DNA from 3 places in the Thauera chlorobenzoica genome. Region 3 is predicted to be linked to each of the others. Evidence: predicted binding sites of a transcription regulator. Region 3 holds the regulator's gene; each other region holds the start of a gene.
What was found. Region 3 encodes FNR, which switches genes on or off when oxygen is low (the NO sensors DNR and NnrR bind a similar motif). Its sites were predicted from a motif close to TTGANCTAGNTCAA; they were not measured.
Positions count from the first base shown of each region.

Region 1: the regulator FNR is predicted to act here: its motif matches at 1,677-1,690, upstream of nirJ (heme d1 biosynthesis radical SAM protein NirJ).
Region 2: the regulator FNR is predicted to act here: its motif matches at 1,708-1,721, upstream of paaN (phenylacetic acid degradation protein PaaN).

Region 1 is NZ_CP018839.1:2,814,408-2,818,905, forward strand. It holds gene ahbB (siroheme decarboxylase subunit beta) at 1-573, shown strand, start outside; gene Tchl_RS13035 (Lrp/AsnC family transcriptional regulator) at 566-1,069, shown strand; gene ahbB (siroheme decarboxylase subunit beta) at 1,069-1,623, shown strand; gene nirJ (heme d1 biosynthesis radical SAM protein NirJ) at 1,740-2,948, shown strand; gene Tchl_RS13050 (nitrite reductase) at 2,945-4,498, shown strand, end outside.
Region 2 is NZ_CP018839.1:2,262,707-2,267,204, forward strand. It holds gene paaN (phenylacetic acid degradation protein PaaN) at 1-1,603, opposite strand, end outside; gene paaG (2-(1,2-epoxy-1,2-dihydrophenyl)acetyl-CoA isomerase PaaG) at 1,815-2,621, shown strand; gene paaI (hydroxyphenylacetyl-CoA thioesterase PaaI) at 2,727-3,218, shown strand; gene paaK (phenylacetate--CoA ligase PaaK) at 3,242-4,498, shown strand, end outside.
Region 3 is NZ_CP018839.1:3,469,960-3,474,457, forward strand. It holds gene hemN (oxygen-independent coproporphyrinogen III oxidase) at 1-1,226, opposite strand, end outside; gene fnr (fumarate/nitrate reduction transcriptional regulator Fnr) at 1,366-2,106, shown strand; gene Tchl_RS16195 (SirB2 family protein) at 2,143-2,523, opposite strand; gene Tchl_RS16200 (Crp/Fnr family transcriptional regulator) at 2,616-3,299, shown strand; gene Tchl_RS16205 (MBL fold metallo-hydrolase RNA specificity domain-containing protein) at 3,449-4,498, opposite strand, start outside.

The sequences.
Region 1 (4,498 bases), 660 kb from region 3:
CGCGAACCCGGTTGCGCCGAGCGCCGGGAGCGGAGGGCGAAAACGGCGCTCCCCGACGAGCCGGGCGCGGGCCGGACCCTGTCCGAAGCCGAGCGCCGGCTGATCGCCACCTTGCAGCGCGGCCTCATGCTCGAGGCGCAGCCTTTTGCGCGTCTGGGGGCTGCGGTGGGGTTCGACGAGGCGGAAACCATCGAGTACATCCGGCAGTGGCAGGCCGAAGGGCTGATCCGCCGCTTCGGTGTCGTCGTGCGTCATCACGAGCTGGGGCTCGAAGCCAACGCGATGTGCGTGTGGGATATCCCCGACGCCGAAGTTTCCGCGCTCGGCCGCCGTCTTGCGGGCGAGGCCGCGGTCACGCTGTGCTACCGTCGCCGCCGCTCCCTGCCGGACTGGCCCTACAACCTGTTCTGCATGATCCACGGCAGTGCACGCGACGAGGTCCTCGCCGAACGCGCGGAACTCGCCCGTCGGCTCGGTCTCGACGCTTACCCCCATGGCGTGCTCTTCAGCTGCCGGCGGTTCAAGCAGACCGGTGCGCAGTACCTCGACAGCAAGGATCTTGCCCATGCCTGAGCCGCAATCCGGCGAATACGACGGGCGGCGGGCGGTGGCCGCCAGGCGTGCGCCCGACGACATCGACCGTCGTCTGATCAACGCCCTGCAGGGCGACTTCCCCCTCGATGAAACGCCGTTCGCACGCGTCGCTGCCGCCCTCGGCCTGTCCGAGGCGGAAGTCATCGGCCGCCTCCAGAGCCTGCTCGACGACCGCGTGCTGACCCGCTTCGGGCCGATGTTCCAGATCGAACGCATGGGCGGCGCCTTCTGCCTGGCGGCGATCGCGGTGTCCGAGGACCGATGGACGAGCGTGGTCGAAGCGGTCAATGCCTTTCCCGAAGTCGCGCACAATTACCGGCGCGAGCACCGCCTCAACATGTGGTTCGTCCTCGCCACCGAAACGCCCGACGGCATTGCCGGGGTCGCACGCCGGATCGAGTCGGCTACCGGACTGGCGGTGAACCTGTTCCCGAAAGAGCGGGAATACTTCGTCGAGATGAAACTGGAGGCCTGATGAACGCGTCCGATCTTTCCATCCTGATCGCCGCAGGCACCGAGGCAACGGCACCCGGCGCGCTCGCCACGGACGAGCTCGACCGTCGGATCGTGCTCGCCACCCAGGGCGGCCTGCCGCTGGCGCCGCGACCCTATGCGCTGGTCGCTGCCAGGCTCGGAATAAACGAGGATCAGGTGCGCGCCCGCCTCACCGCGATGCTCGCCGATGGCCGCATCCGCCGCATCGGTGCGGTGCCCAATCACTACGCGATCGGCTACACCGCGAACGGCATGAGCGTGTGGGACGTCGATGACGCGGTGATCGACGCCGCGGGCGAGCGGGTCGGGGCGCTGGCCTTCGTGACCCACTGCTACCGCCGTCCCCGCCATCTGCCGGACTGGCCCTACAACCTGTTCGCGATGGTCCACGCGGCCAGCCGCGAGGCCGCGCTGGCGCGGGTGGGGGAAATCGCCGCGCTGCTCGAGCGCGATTTCGGTGGCGCCTGCCGCGGCCACGACGTGCTGTTTTCGGCCGGCATCCTGAAAAAAACCGGGCTGCGCATCGGCGCCTGACGCCCTCCTTTCCGGGAGGGGCGCTCGCCCCCGCAGCCCGCTTCGCGCCCCCCTTGACCGGCATCATTTTTCTGCGCGCTCCGCTCGGCTGTAATCGCAGCAACCAGGAGGCTTTCATGTTCCGCATCTCGCACTTCATTCGCGAACTCGACCACCCCACCCCAGCGGGGCCGCGCCGTAATCCGCCCGGGCCGGTGGTGATCTGGAACCTGATCCGGCGCTGCAACCTGACCTGCGAGCACTGCTACTCGATCTCGGCGGACAAGGATTTCGCCGGCGAACTCGGTACCGCCGAAGTGTTCAAGGTGATGGACGAGCTCAAAGTCGCCCGCGTCCCGGTGCTGATCCTCTCCGGCGGCGAGCCCCTGCTGCGCCCGGACATTTTCGACATCGCCCGCCGCGCCAAGGCCATGGGGTTCTACGTCGGCCTGTCTTCGAACGGCACCCTGATCAACGAAACCAACATCGATGCCATCGACGCCATCGGCTTCGACTACGTCGGGGTGAGCCTGGACGGGATCGGCGCCACCCATGACCGCTTTCGCCGCAAGGAAGGCGCTTTCGCCGCCTCGATGCACGGCATCCGCCTGTGCCGCGAACGCGGGATCAAGGTTGGCGTGCGCTACACGATGACCGAAGGCAATGCCCACGACCTGCCCGCACTGCTCCGGCTGGTCGAAGACGAAGGCATCGACAAATTCTACTTCTCGCACCTGAACTACGCCGGACGGGGCAACAAGAACCGCGCCGGCGATGCCCGCCACCGCACCACCCGCGAAGCGATGGAGCGGCTGTTCGAAACCTGCCTCGAGTTGCACCGGCGCGGCATCGACAAGGATTTCGTCACCGGCAACAACGACACCGACGGCCCTTTCCTGCTGCACTGGGTGCAGCGCCGCTTCCCGGAGAAGGCCGCGCACATCGAGGCCAAGCTGCGCCAGTGGGGCGGCAACGCCAGCGGCGTGAACGTGGCCAACATCGACAACCTCGGCATCGTCCACCCGGATACGATGTGGTGGCATGTGCCGCTGGGCGATGTGCGCAAGCGCGCCTTCGGCGAGATCTGGAACGACCTGTCCAACCCCCTGCTCGCCGGCCTGAAGCAGCATCCGCGCAAGCTCGAGGGCCGCTGCGGCGCCTGTCGCTACCTGGAGATCTGCAACGGTAGCTCGCGTGTGCGCGCGGCACAGGTCACCGGTAACCCCTGGGCGGAGGACCCGGCCTGCTACCTTGATGACGACGAGATCGGCGTCAGCGCGCAAGACTACGGCGCCGAACGCGTGCGGACCACGCCCTGGAGCCGCGCGGGCAAGGTGTCGGCATGAAAGCGGCCGCGCCCCTGCTCGCCGGGCTGCTGCTGCTGGGCGGCGGCACGGCCGCGGAGCCTGCCGCCGCTGCGCCGTCGGCGAAGGCGCGGCCCGCCGAGGGCGCCGCTGCCGAGGCACTCCCTGCGGTGGCGCCGTCCCGGGTCGTGGACCTTTACCAGCAGCACTGCGCGGCCTGCCATGCACCCACCCGCTACGGCGCAATGGGGCCGGCGCTGCTCCCCGACAACCTCGCCCGCCTGCGCAAGGCCGAGGCCGTGAAGGTGATCGCCGAGGGCCGCACCGCCACCCAGATGCCGGGCTTCGCCGCACAGCTGAGCAAGGACGAGATCGCTGCGATCACCGACTGGATCTACACCCCGGTGGTCCCTGCGCCGCGCTGGAGCGAGGCCGATATCGCCGCTTCGCGCATCCAGCACGTCGATCCGGCCACGCTCTCCGACAAGCCGGTGTTCGAGGCCGATCCGCTCAACCTCTTCCTCGTGGTGGAGGCGGGCGATCACCACGTCAGCGTCCTCGACGGCGACAAGCTCGAGCCGATCCACCGCTTCCAGTCGCGCTTCGCGCTGCACGGCGGGCCGAAGTTCGCCGCCGACGGACGCTATGTGTTCTTCGCCTCGCGTGACGGCTGGATCACCAAGTTCGACCTGTGGAACCTCAAAGTGGTGGCCGAAGTGCGCGCCGGGATCAACACCCGCAACGTCGCCGCTTCGCCCGACGGTCGTCATGTCGCGGTGGCGAACTACCTGCCGCACAACATCGTGCTGCTCGACGGCGAGCTCAACCTGGTCAAGACGGTCGAGGCGGGTGACCGCGACGGCAAGCAGACTTCGCGGGTCTCGGCCGTCTACGATGCAAGTCCGCGCCAGTCTTTCATCGCCGCGCTGAAGGACGTGCCCGAGGTGTGGGAGATCAGCTACACGAAGGCGGTCGAGGACATCCCCACCGGCTTCATCCACGACTACAAGCAGCGCGAGGGCAGCTTCATCCCCGGCTACCTGAACCCGCGCCGCACGATCCTGGCCGAACCGCTCGACGACTTCTTCTTCACCCAGGATTACTCCGAGCTGATGGGGGCCTCGCGCGCAGGGGTGGGCCAGGTGGTGAATCTGGACGTGCGCAAGAAGATCGCCGACCTGCCGCTGGACGGCATGCCGCATCTGGGCTCGGGGGTGACCTGGGAATGGACCGATGCCGCGGGCAAGGTCCGCACGGTGATGGCCAGCACCAACCTGAAAGCGGCCGAAGTCACCGTGATCGACATGCAGAGCTGGGAAGTGATCCGCCGCATCCGCACCCGCGGCCCCGGCTTTTTCCTGCGCAGCCATCGCAGCAGCCCCTATGCTTTCGTCGATTCGATGATGAGCGCCGAGGCCAGGCACATCCTGCAGGTGATCGACAAGCGCAGCCTCGAAGTGGTCAAGGAGATTGCCGCCCCGCCGGGGCGGACGCTCGCCCACGTCGAATTCACCCGTGACGGCCGCCACGCGCTGGCCAGCCTGTGGGAAGACGAGGGCGCGGTGATCGTCTACGATGCGCACTCGCTGGAC
Region 2 (4,498 bases), 1.2 Mb from region 3:
CGTAGCTCGCATTGGCGGCCGGGTTCATGCCGACACCATGATAGTCGGAGAACGCCGCGGACTGGTTCACGAACACCCCGCCGGCGAGGTTCAGCGACAGCGCCACGCCGGCGCGCAGCGTCGCTTCGGTCATGGCCTCGATCACCGCGCTGCGGGTGGAGTACAGCCCCACCGTCAGCGCGCCGCGCTCGCGCACGATGCGCTCGGACAGCTGCAGCGCGGCGTCGGCGTCGGCCGCGCGCACGACGAAGCTGATCGGGCCGAAGCGTTCCTCCATATAGGCGGCCTCGTCGGCGGCGTCGCAGGCGACGATCACCGGCGTGCGCACTTGCGCCTGGGGGAACTCGGCATGGACGAGCGCCTTCGAGGCCAGCACCACCTGGCCGAAGCCGTGGGCTTGGTCGATGCGGGCGAGGGTGGCGGGCGACTGGATCGCGCCCAGTACCGCGGTGGCGACGGTCTCGTCGGAGAGGAAGCGGGCAACCGCGGCGCCGAGGTCGGCGGCGACTTCGTCGAAGCGCTTGTGGCCCTGGTCGGTGTCGATGCCGCCGGCGGGGACGATGATCGCCTGGGTCGTCGTACACATCTGGCCGGCGTACAGCGACAGGGTGAATGCGAGATTCTTCAGCATGCCCTTGTAGTTGTCGGTGGACTCGATGACGACGTTGTTGACGCCGGCCAGTTCGGCATACACCTGAGCCTGGCGGGCATGGTCGAGCAGCCAGTTGCCGAACGCGGTGCTGCCGGTGAAGTCGATCGACTTCACCGCCGGGTGGGTGGCAAGGTGGCGGGTGGCGGCGGGGTCGTCGACCACCGCGAGCGTCACCAGGTTGGGGTCCAGGCCCTGTTCGGCGAGCACTTCGCGGGCAATGGCGACGCTGATCGCCGCCGGCAGGATGGCGTTTTCATGAGGCTTGACGATCACCGGGTTGCCGGTGGCGAGCGCGGCGAAGAGGCCCGGATAGGTGTTCCAGGTGGGGAAGGTGCCGCAGCCGATCACCAGTGCGACGCCGCGACCGACGATCTCGAAGTGCTTGCGCAGGCGCAGCGGCGGGTTCTTGCCCTGGGGCTTTTCCCACACCGCCTCGGCGGGGATGCGGCTCATCTCGTCCCACGCGGTGGCGACCGCTTCGAGGCCGCGGTCCTGGGCGTGCGCGCCGCCGGCCTGGAAGGCCATCATCCAGCCCTGGCCAGTGGTCATCATCACCGCGTGGGCGAGCTCGAAGCTGCGCCGGTTCAGGCGCTGGAGGATTTCCAGGCAGATTCCGACCCGCCCTTCGGCACCGATCTGCCGCCAGCCGGGCATCGCCGCTTCGGCGGCACGTACCAGGGCATCGGGCGCGCAGACCGGGTAGCGTACGTCGAGGGCGATGCCGTAGGGTGAGCGCTCGGTCGCGGCCCAGCCGGCCTGACCCGGCTGGTCGAGGACGAAGTCGCGGCCGAGGTGGCTTTCGAAGGCGCGCTTGCCGGCTTCGGCGGCGTCCTCGCCGTAGCTCCGCGGGCTGGGCGTTTCGGCGTAGGGGCTCCAGTAGCCGCGCGTGTGCAGGGCGGAGAGGGCAGCGTCGAGGGTCGGCTTGTGGGCTTCGAAAAGAGGGTGGCTCATGGTCGTCTCCTTGGGGTGGTCAGGCCGGCACGCACGGTGAAATAGTGTGGGCTGCACAAAAATTTTGTGCCGGCAAGGTCTCGGGGGAAAAAAGTGCTTGTCTTTTGATGTAGCTCAAGACTACTATTGATTGACCGATCGGTCAAATTTATAAACGAGGCGCTGTGGGCATCATTGCATCCCGGCCCCGCTGCATGGAGAGACAGGGAACATGAACGAGGCGATGGAGACGATTCTTTTCGAAGTCGAGGACGGGGTCGCGACCCTGACGCTGAACCGTCCGGAGCGGCTCAACAGCTTCAACGACCGCATGCACGACGAGCTGCGCCAAGCGCTGGCGCGGGTGCGTGCAGGGCGGGCCGACGGCAGCGTCCGCGTGCTCGTGCTCACCGGCGCCGGGCGCGGCTTCTGCGCCGGCCAGGACCTGTCCGACCGCAACGTCGCGCCCGGCGGCGAGGCGGTCGACCTGGGGGCGTCGGTGGAAAAGAACTACAAGCCGCTGGTGCTGGCGCTGCGCGCGCTCGAGCTGCCGGTGATCGCCGCCGTCAACGGCGTCGCCGCAGGGGCGGGGGCGAACATCGCGCTGGCCTGCGACCTGGTGTTCGCCGCGCGCTCGGCGAGCTTCATCCAGGCGTTCAGCAAGCTCGGGCTGATTCCCGACACCGGCGGCACCTGGATCCTGCCGCGCCTGCTGGGGCCGGCGCGCGCCCTGGGCCTGGCCCTGCTCGGCGAACGCCTGAGCGCGGAGCAGGCCGAGCAGTGGGGGCTGATCTGGAAGACGGTGGACGATGCCGCGTTGATGAGCACGGTGGGCGCGGTTGCGCGCCAGCTCGCGCAGGGGCCGACCTTCGGCTACGCGCAGACGAAGAAGGCGATCTGGGAGAGCTCGCTGCGCGGCCTCGAAGCCCAGCTCGACGTCGAGCGCGACCTGATGTCGGCCTGCGGGCGTTCGGAAGACTACCGCGAGGGGGTGGCCGCATTCATGGACAAGCGTGCGCCGCAGTTCAAGGGCCGCTGAACGGCCGCTTCCGCGGCTCCTGGCCGACGGGAACATGGAAGCCGATGGTCGGCGGATGTGCACATTCGGCGGGTTGCGTACCCGCATTGCAATGAAGAGGATGGGATGAACAAGACGAGCCCGACACCGCAGGCACAGGATGCCCAGGCCGTGGCCGAACAGGTCGGCCGGTCGATGTATGCGCGCGACCACGCTTCGCGCGGACTGGGAATTGAAATCGCGGCGATCGGCCCGGGCTATGCGCGCCTCACCATGACGGTCGAGGAGCGCATGCTCAACGGCCTGGGCGCGTGTCACGGCGCCTTCATCACCGCGGTGGCCGATTCCGCCTTCGCCTATGCCTGCAACGCCTGCAACGAGCAGACCGTGGCTTCGGGCATCAGTCTGGATTTCCTGCGCCCGGGGCGGCTGGGCGACGTGCTCACCGCGGAAGCGCACGAAGTGCAGGCTTCCGGGCGCACCGGGTTGTACGACATCCGCGTCACCAACCAGGCCGGTGAGCTGGTCGCGCTGTTGCGCGGCAAGTCGTACCGGAAGAAGGGGCGGCCGGTGATCGTGGCGGGCGAGGGCGGCACGCACCTATCGAATATCGATTGATCAAGCACACCAAGGAGGAGACCATGCCGATCAACCGCTACGCGCCCGCGCAGCTCGAGCCGATCGAGACGGCCAGCGCCGACGAGCTGCGCGCCTTGCAGCTCGAACGGCTGCAATGGAGCGTGCGCCACGCGTACGACAACGTGCCGCACTATCGCCAGGCCTTCGATGCCAAGGGCGTGCATCCGGACGACCTGCGCACGCTCGAGGACCTGGCGAAGTTCCCGTTCACCACCAAGCACGACCTGCGCGACAACTACCCGTTCGGGATGTTCGCGGTGCCGCTCGAGCGGGTCGCCCGCATCCATGCTTCGTCCGGCACCACCGGCAAGCCGACGGTGGTCGGGTACACGCTGAAGGACATCGATACCTGGGCCACGGTGGTGGCGCGCTCGATCCGCGCCTCGGGCGGACGCCCCGGCGACATGGTGCACGTGTCCTACGGCTACGGGCTGTTTACCGGCGGCCTGGGGGCGCACTACGGCGCGGAGAAGCTCGGCTGCACCGTGGTGCCGATGTCGGGCGGGCAGACCGAGAAGCAGATCCAGGTGATCCAGGACTTCAAGCCGAAGATCATCATGGTGACGCCGTCCTACATGCTGACCATTCTCGACGAGATGGAGGCGCAGGGCATCGATCCGAAGAGCACTTCGCTCAAGATCGGCATCTTCGGCGCCGAGCCGTGGACGCCGGCGATGCGCGAGGCGATGGAGGCGCGCTCGGGGATGGATGCGGTCGACATCTACGGCCTGTCCGAAGTGATGGGGCCGGGGGTGGCCAACGAGTGCGTCGAAACGAAGGACGGCCCGACCATCTGGGAGGACCACTTCTATCCCGAGATCATCGACCCGATGACCGGCGAGGTGCTGCCCGACGGTGCCGAGGGCGAGCTGGTGTTCACGTCGCTCTCCAAGGAAGCGATGCCGGTGATCCGCTACCGCACCCGGGACCTCACCCGCCTGCTGCCGCCTACTGCGCGCAGCATGCGGCGGATGGCCAAGATCACCGGGCGCAGCGACGACATGCTGATCATCCGCGGGGTCAACGTGTTCCCGACCCAGATCGAGGAGCTGATCTGCAAGATGCCCAAGCTGGCGCCGCACTACCTGCTCGAGGTGGACAAGAACGGCCACATGGACACCCTCACGGTCCGGGTCGAAGTGAACCCGGAAGCCCAGGTCGGACGCCACCCCGAGCACAAGGAAGCGCTTGCCAAGGAGCTCACCCACCTGATCAAGAGCCTGATCGGGGTGTCGTGCAAGGTCGCCGTCGGCGAGCCG
Region 3 (4,498 bases):
TCTTCGGCGAAGTAATCGCGGAAATCGACCAGATGGGCGATCTCGATCGACTGCATCGACAGCTCGAAGTGGCACATCAGCGCCTGGATGATCGAACGCCGCAGCAGATCGTCGGCAGTCAGCTCGATGCCGCGCAGCACCGGCAGCTCGTCGCGGTCGAGGGCGTCGTAATACTCGTCCAGGGTCTTGACGTTCTGCGCATAAACCGGGCCGATCTTGCCGATCGCCGACACCCCGAAGGCGAGCAGATCGCACTCGGCCTGCGTCGAATAGCCCTGGAAGTTGCGGTGCAGGCGGCCCTGGCGCTGGGCCACGGTGAGTTCGTCATCGGGCTTGGCGAAGTGGTCCATGCCGATGTAGACGTAGCCCGCTTCGGTGAGGCGGCGGATGCCCAGCTGCAGCAGCTGCAGCTTGGTGTCGGCGCTGGGCATGTCGCTGGAATGGATGCGGCGCTGCGGCTTGAACAGCCCGGGCAGGTGGGCGTAGCTGTAGAGCGAAATGCGATCGGGCGAGATCTGCAGCACCTGCTCGAGGCTGCGGTTGAAACTGATCACGTTCTGCTTGGGCAGGCCGTAGATCAGGTCCATGCTGACCGACTTGAACCCGGTCTGGCGCGCGGCATCGATGACGAGCTGGGTTTCCTCGAAACTTTGCACACGGTTGACCGCCCGCTGCACATCCTCGGCGAAATCCTGCACGCCGACACTCATGCGGTTGAAGCCGAGCTCGGCGAGCAGCTTGACGGTATCGAAATCGACCTTGCGCGGATCGACTTCGATCGAGTATTCGCCGTTGGGCACCAGGGTGAAATGCTCGCGCACCGAAGCCATCAGCTCGCGCATCTCGTCGTGCGAGAGGAAGGTCGGGGTGCCTCCACCCAGGTGAAGCTGCGTCACCTGCCGGCTGCCCTCAAGGCAGGCAGCCTGCATTTCGATTTCTTTAGCCAGGTATTTCAGATACTTGGCAGAACGACCGTGATCCTTGGTGATGATCTTGTTGCAGGCGCAGTAGTAGCAGATCGTGTTGCAGAACGGGATGTGGAAGTATAATGAAAGCGGTCTGCTTACCCCGCCGATGGCCCGTTTTGCCAGCCAGGCCTTCAGTGCGTCGGCGTTGAAGGCCTCGACGAAGCGGTCCGCTGTCGGGTAAGAGGTATACCGCGGCCCGTTGATATCGAATCTACGGATCAGTTGCGGATCGAAGAGGAGTTCGTTCTGGCTTTTCATGATCTAGCTGCTGCTGTGTGTGACGAACAATGGCAGAACGCCTGATTTTTTTGGTTGACGTGGGTCAACGGGTGTGGAATGCCGGGCGCCCGGGGTCTCCATCGGGGTCATTTGTCGGGGAGGCCGGATTATCGTGCAGATGAGGGCGACAGTGCCAATTACCGTAAGCGGACTCAAGTCTGCCTGTTCGCAGTGCAATCTGGTGGAGCTGTGCCTGCCTTTCGGGCTGTCCAACAGCGAGCTGAACCGCCTCGACGAGCTCGTCGGTGCGCGACGCAAGATCAAGCGCCAGCACAACCTTTACCACGCGGGTGACCCGTTCGAGGCGATCTACGCCATCCGTGCCGGCTCGTTCAAGACCGATGTGCTGCTCGAAGACGGCCGCGAGCAGGTCACCGGCTTCCAGATGACCGGCGAGATCCTCGGCCTGGACGGGATCAGCACCGAGGTCCATTCCTGCAATTCGGTCGCGCTCGAAGACAGCGAAGTCTGCGTGATCCCTTACGACAAGCTCGAGCAGATGTCGCACGAGGTCGAAGGGCTGCAGCTGCAGTTCCACAAGGTGATGAGCCGCGAGATCGTGCGCGATCACGGGGTGATGATGCTGCTCGGCTCAATGCGGGCCGAGGAGCGCCTGGCGGCCTTCCTGCTGAACATGTCGCAGCGGTTCACCGCGCGCGGCTTCTCCGCCCAGGAGTTCAACCTGCGCATGACGCGGGAAGAGATCGGCTCCTACCTCGGTCTGAAACTGGAAACGGTGTCGCGCGCGTTCTCGCGTTTCCAGGACGAAGGCCTGATCGCCGTGCAGCAAAAGCACGTCCGCCTGCTCGAGCCGGCACGGCTGAAGAGCCTCATCCAGCACCAGCCAGGCGCGCGCTGAGCGCTGCCGGCGGGGAGGTTTTCCCGCCGCCCGGACTCAGGCGAAGAACCCCGCCATGTTCTTGGTGATGGCGATCGACACGATCCAGGCATACACCAGCAGCGCACCGACGAAGGCGGTGGTCCGCACCGCCGGCGTTCTGCCGCGCTTGAGCGCCACGGTGCCCAGGAGGATGTAGGCGATCAGCCCGAAGACTTTCGCCGTGACCCAGTCGGCCGCAAACGGGTATTGCCCGATCATGATCGCGAGGCTGATCGCACTGAGCAGCAACAGGCTGTCGACAACGTGGGGCAGCACCCGGGTCAATGGCCGCTGAAGCAGCGGGCTGCCGGTAAACATCCACAGCCCGCGGAGCAGAAAGCCCGTTGCGCTGAGTACGACGCAGGTCACATGAAGATGCTTGATTGTGTAGTACATCCGTCCCCTTTCAACGAAAGAAACCCGAGCTCCGGTGCGAGTCCGCGCCCCGGCCTCGATTAAAATTGCGCCTCGATACGGAGAGCCCGCCGATGCCCCCCCATGCCCCGCTCGACATACCCGCCCTGCTCAGACGCATCCCGCTGTTCAGCGAACTGTCCGACACCGACATCGAGCGCGTTTCGCGCTACACCCGCGAACGCCACGTCTCGCGCGGCGAAGTGCTGTTTCAGCGCGGAGACCAGCCGCACGGCTTCTACTTCGTGGTGTCGGGCCAGGTCAAGCTGGCCTTCTCGTCGTCCCAAGGGACCGAGAAGGTCGTCGAAATCATCGGCCCGATGCAAAGTTTCGGCGAGGCGGTGATGTTCATGAACCACCCCTACCCGGTGTTTTCCGAAGCCCTTGCCGATACCGTGCTGGTGCATGTCAGCCAGGCGGTGGTCAGCGAGATGATCGAACAGGATGCGACCTTTGCCAGCAAGCTCCTTGCCGGCCTGTCGATCCGGCTCCACGGCCTGATCCAGGACGTCGAAACCTATTCGCTGCGCTCGAGCATGCAGCGCGTGATCGGCTATCTGCTCCAGGTCGCCGACAGTGACGAACCCTGCGAAATTTCGCTGCCGACGAGCAAGCAGGTGATTGCGTCCCGCCTCAACCTCACCCCTGAAACCCTGTCGCGTATCTTTCACGACCTCAGCGAAGTCGGCCTGATCAGTGTGCAGGGCAAGCGCATCACCTTGCACGACCCTGCCCGCCTGGCGCGTTACAACGCCTGAGCGCGAAACCTCACCCACCGGCCGGCGCTGCGCCCGGCTTCTTGCCGCGCGCGCGTGCAGGAGCGACGGCGACTCCCCCGCTTCCACGCTGCGCCCGCTGCAGTACCCTTCATCGCTCATCGCGGCGCCCCCTCCACCCGGTGAGGCGATCAACCCAGAAGGTAGGGGACGAGCGGCTCGGCCACCGTGAGGGCGGGCCAGCCAAGCTCGTGTTCGGCAGCGACGGCGAACGCCGCCGCCGCTTCGGCCTCGCCATGCACGATGAAAGTCCTGCGCGGCGCCGCCTCAAAATGGCGCAACCAGTTCAGCAGCGCAGGCTGGTCGGCGTGCGCCGACAGACCGCCGATGGTGTGGATGCGCGCCTGCACCGTGATGCGCTCGCCGAACAGGCTGACCTGGCGTGCGCCATCGACCAGACGCCGCCCCAAGGTGCCCGCCGCCTGGAAGCCGGTGATGACAATCGCGCATTCGCGGCGGCCGAGGTTGTAGCGCAGATGGTGCCTGATGCGCCCGGCGTCGCACATCCCGCTGGCCGAGATGATCACCAGCCCGCCACCGACGCTGTTGAGTGCCATCGACTCCTCGACGTCCTGGACGAAACGCAGCCGGAAGCGGTCCGTGTTGCGCTGTGTCCAGGCGTACAACTCGCGAGTCTCGTCGTCCCACAGGTCGGCATGACGAACCGTCAACTGGGTCGCCGCGGCGGCCATCGGCGAGTCGACCACGACATCGAGCCGCTCGATGCGCCCCGAGCGCACGAGTTCGGCAAGCACGAACAGCATTTCCTGGGTGCGGCCGACGGCAAAGGCCGGGATGATGACATTGCCGCCAGCCTGCTGCAGGGTATGGCGCAAAATGGCGGCGAGTTCGACGCATGTAGCATCGAAGGAGCGGTGGGCGCGATTTCCGTAGGTGGACTCGATGCACAGGTAGTCGGCGCGGCGAATCGGGGTCGGGTCGTGGAGCACCGGACGCATCGGCTGGCCGAGGTCGCCGGACACGACCAGGCTGCGGGTATGCCCCCCGACGTCGATCTCGATCTCGATCACGGCGGAGCCCAGGATATGCCCGGCATCGCGAAAACGGCAGCGCACCCCTGGCCCCGGCTCGTACGGCGTATCGTAGGAAACCGCACGCAAGCGCCCCAGGCTGCTCCGCGCCTGCTCCACGGTATACAGTGGGGTCGGCTCCACCCTGCG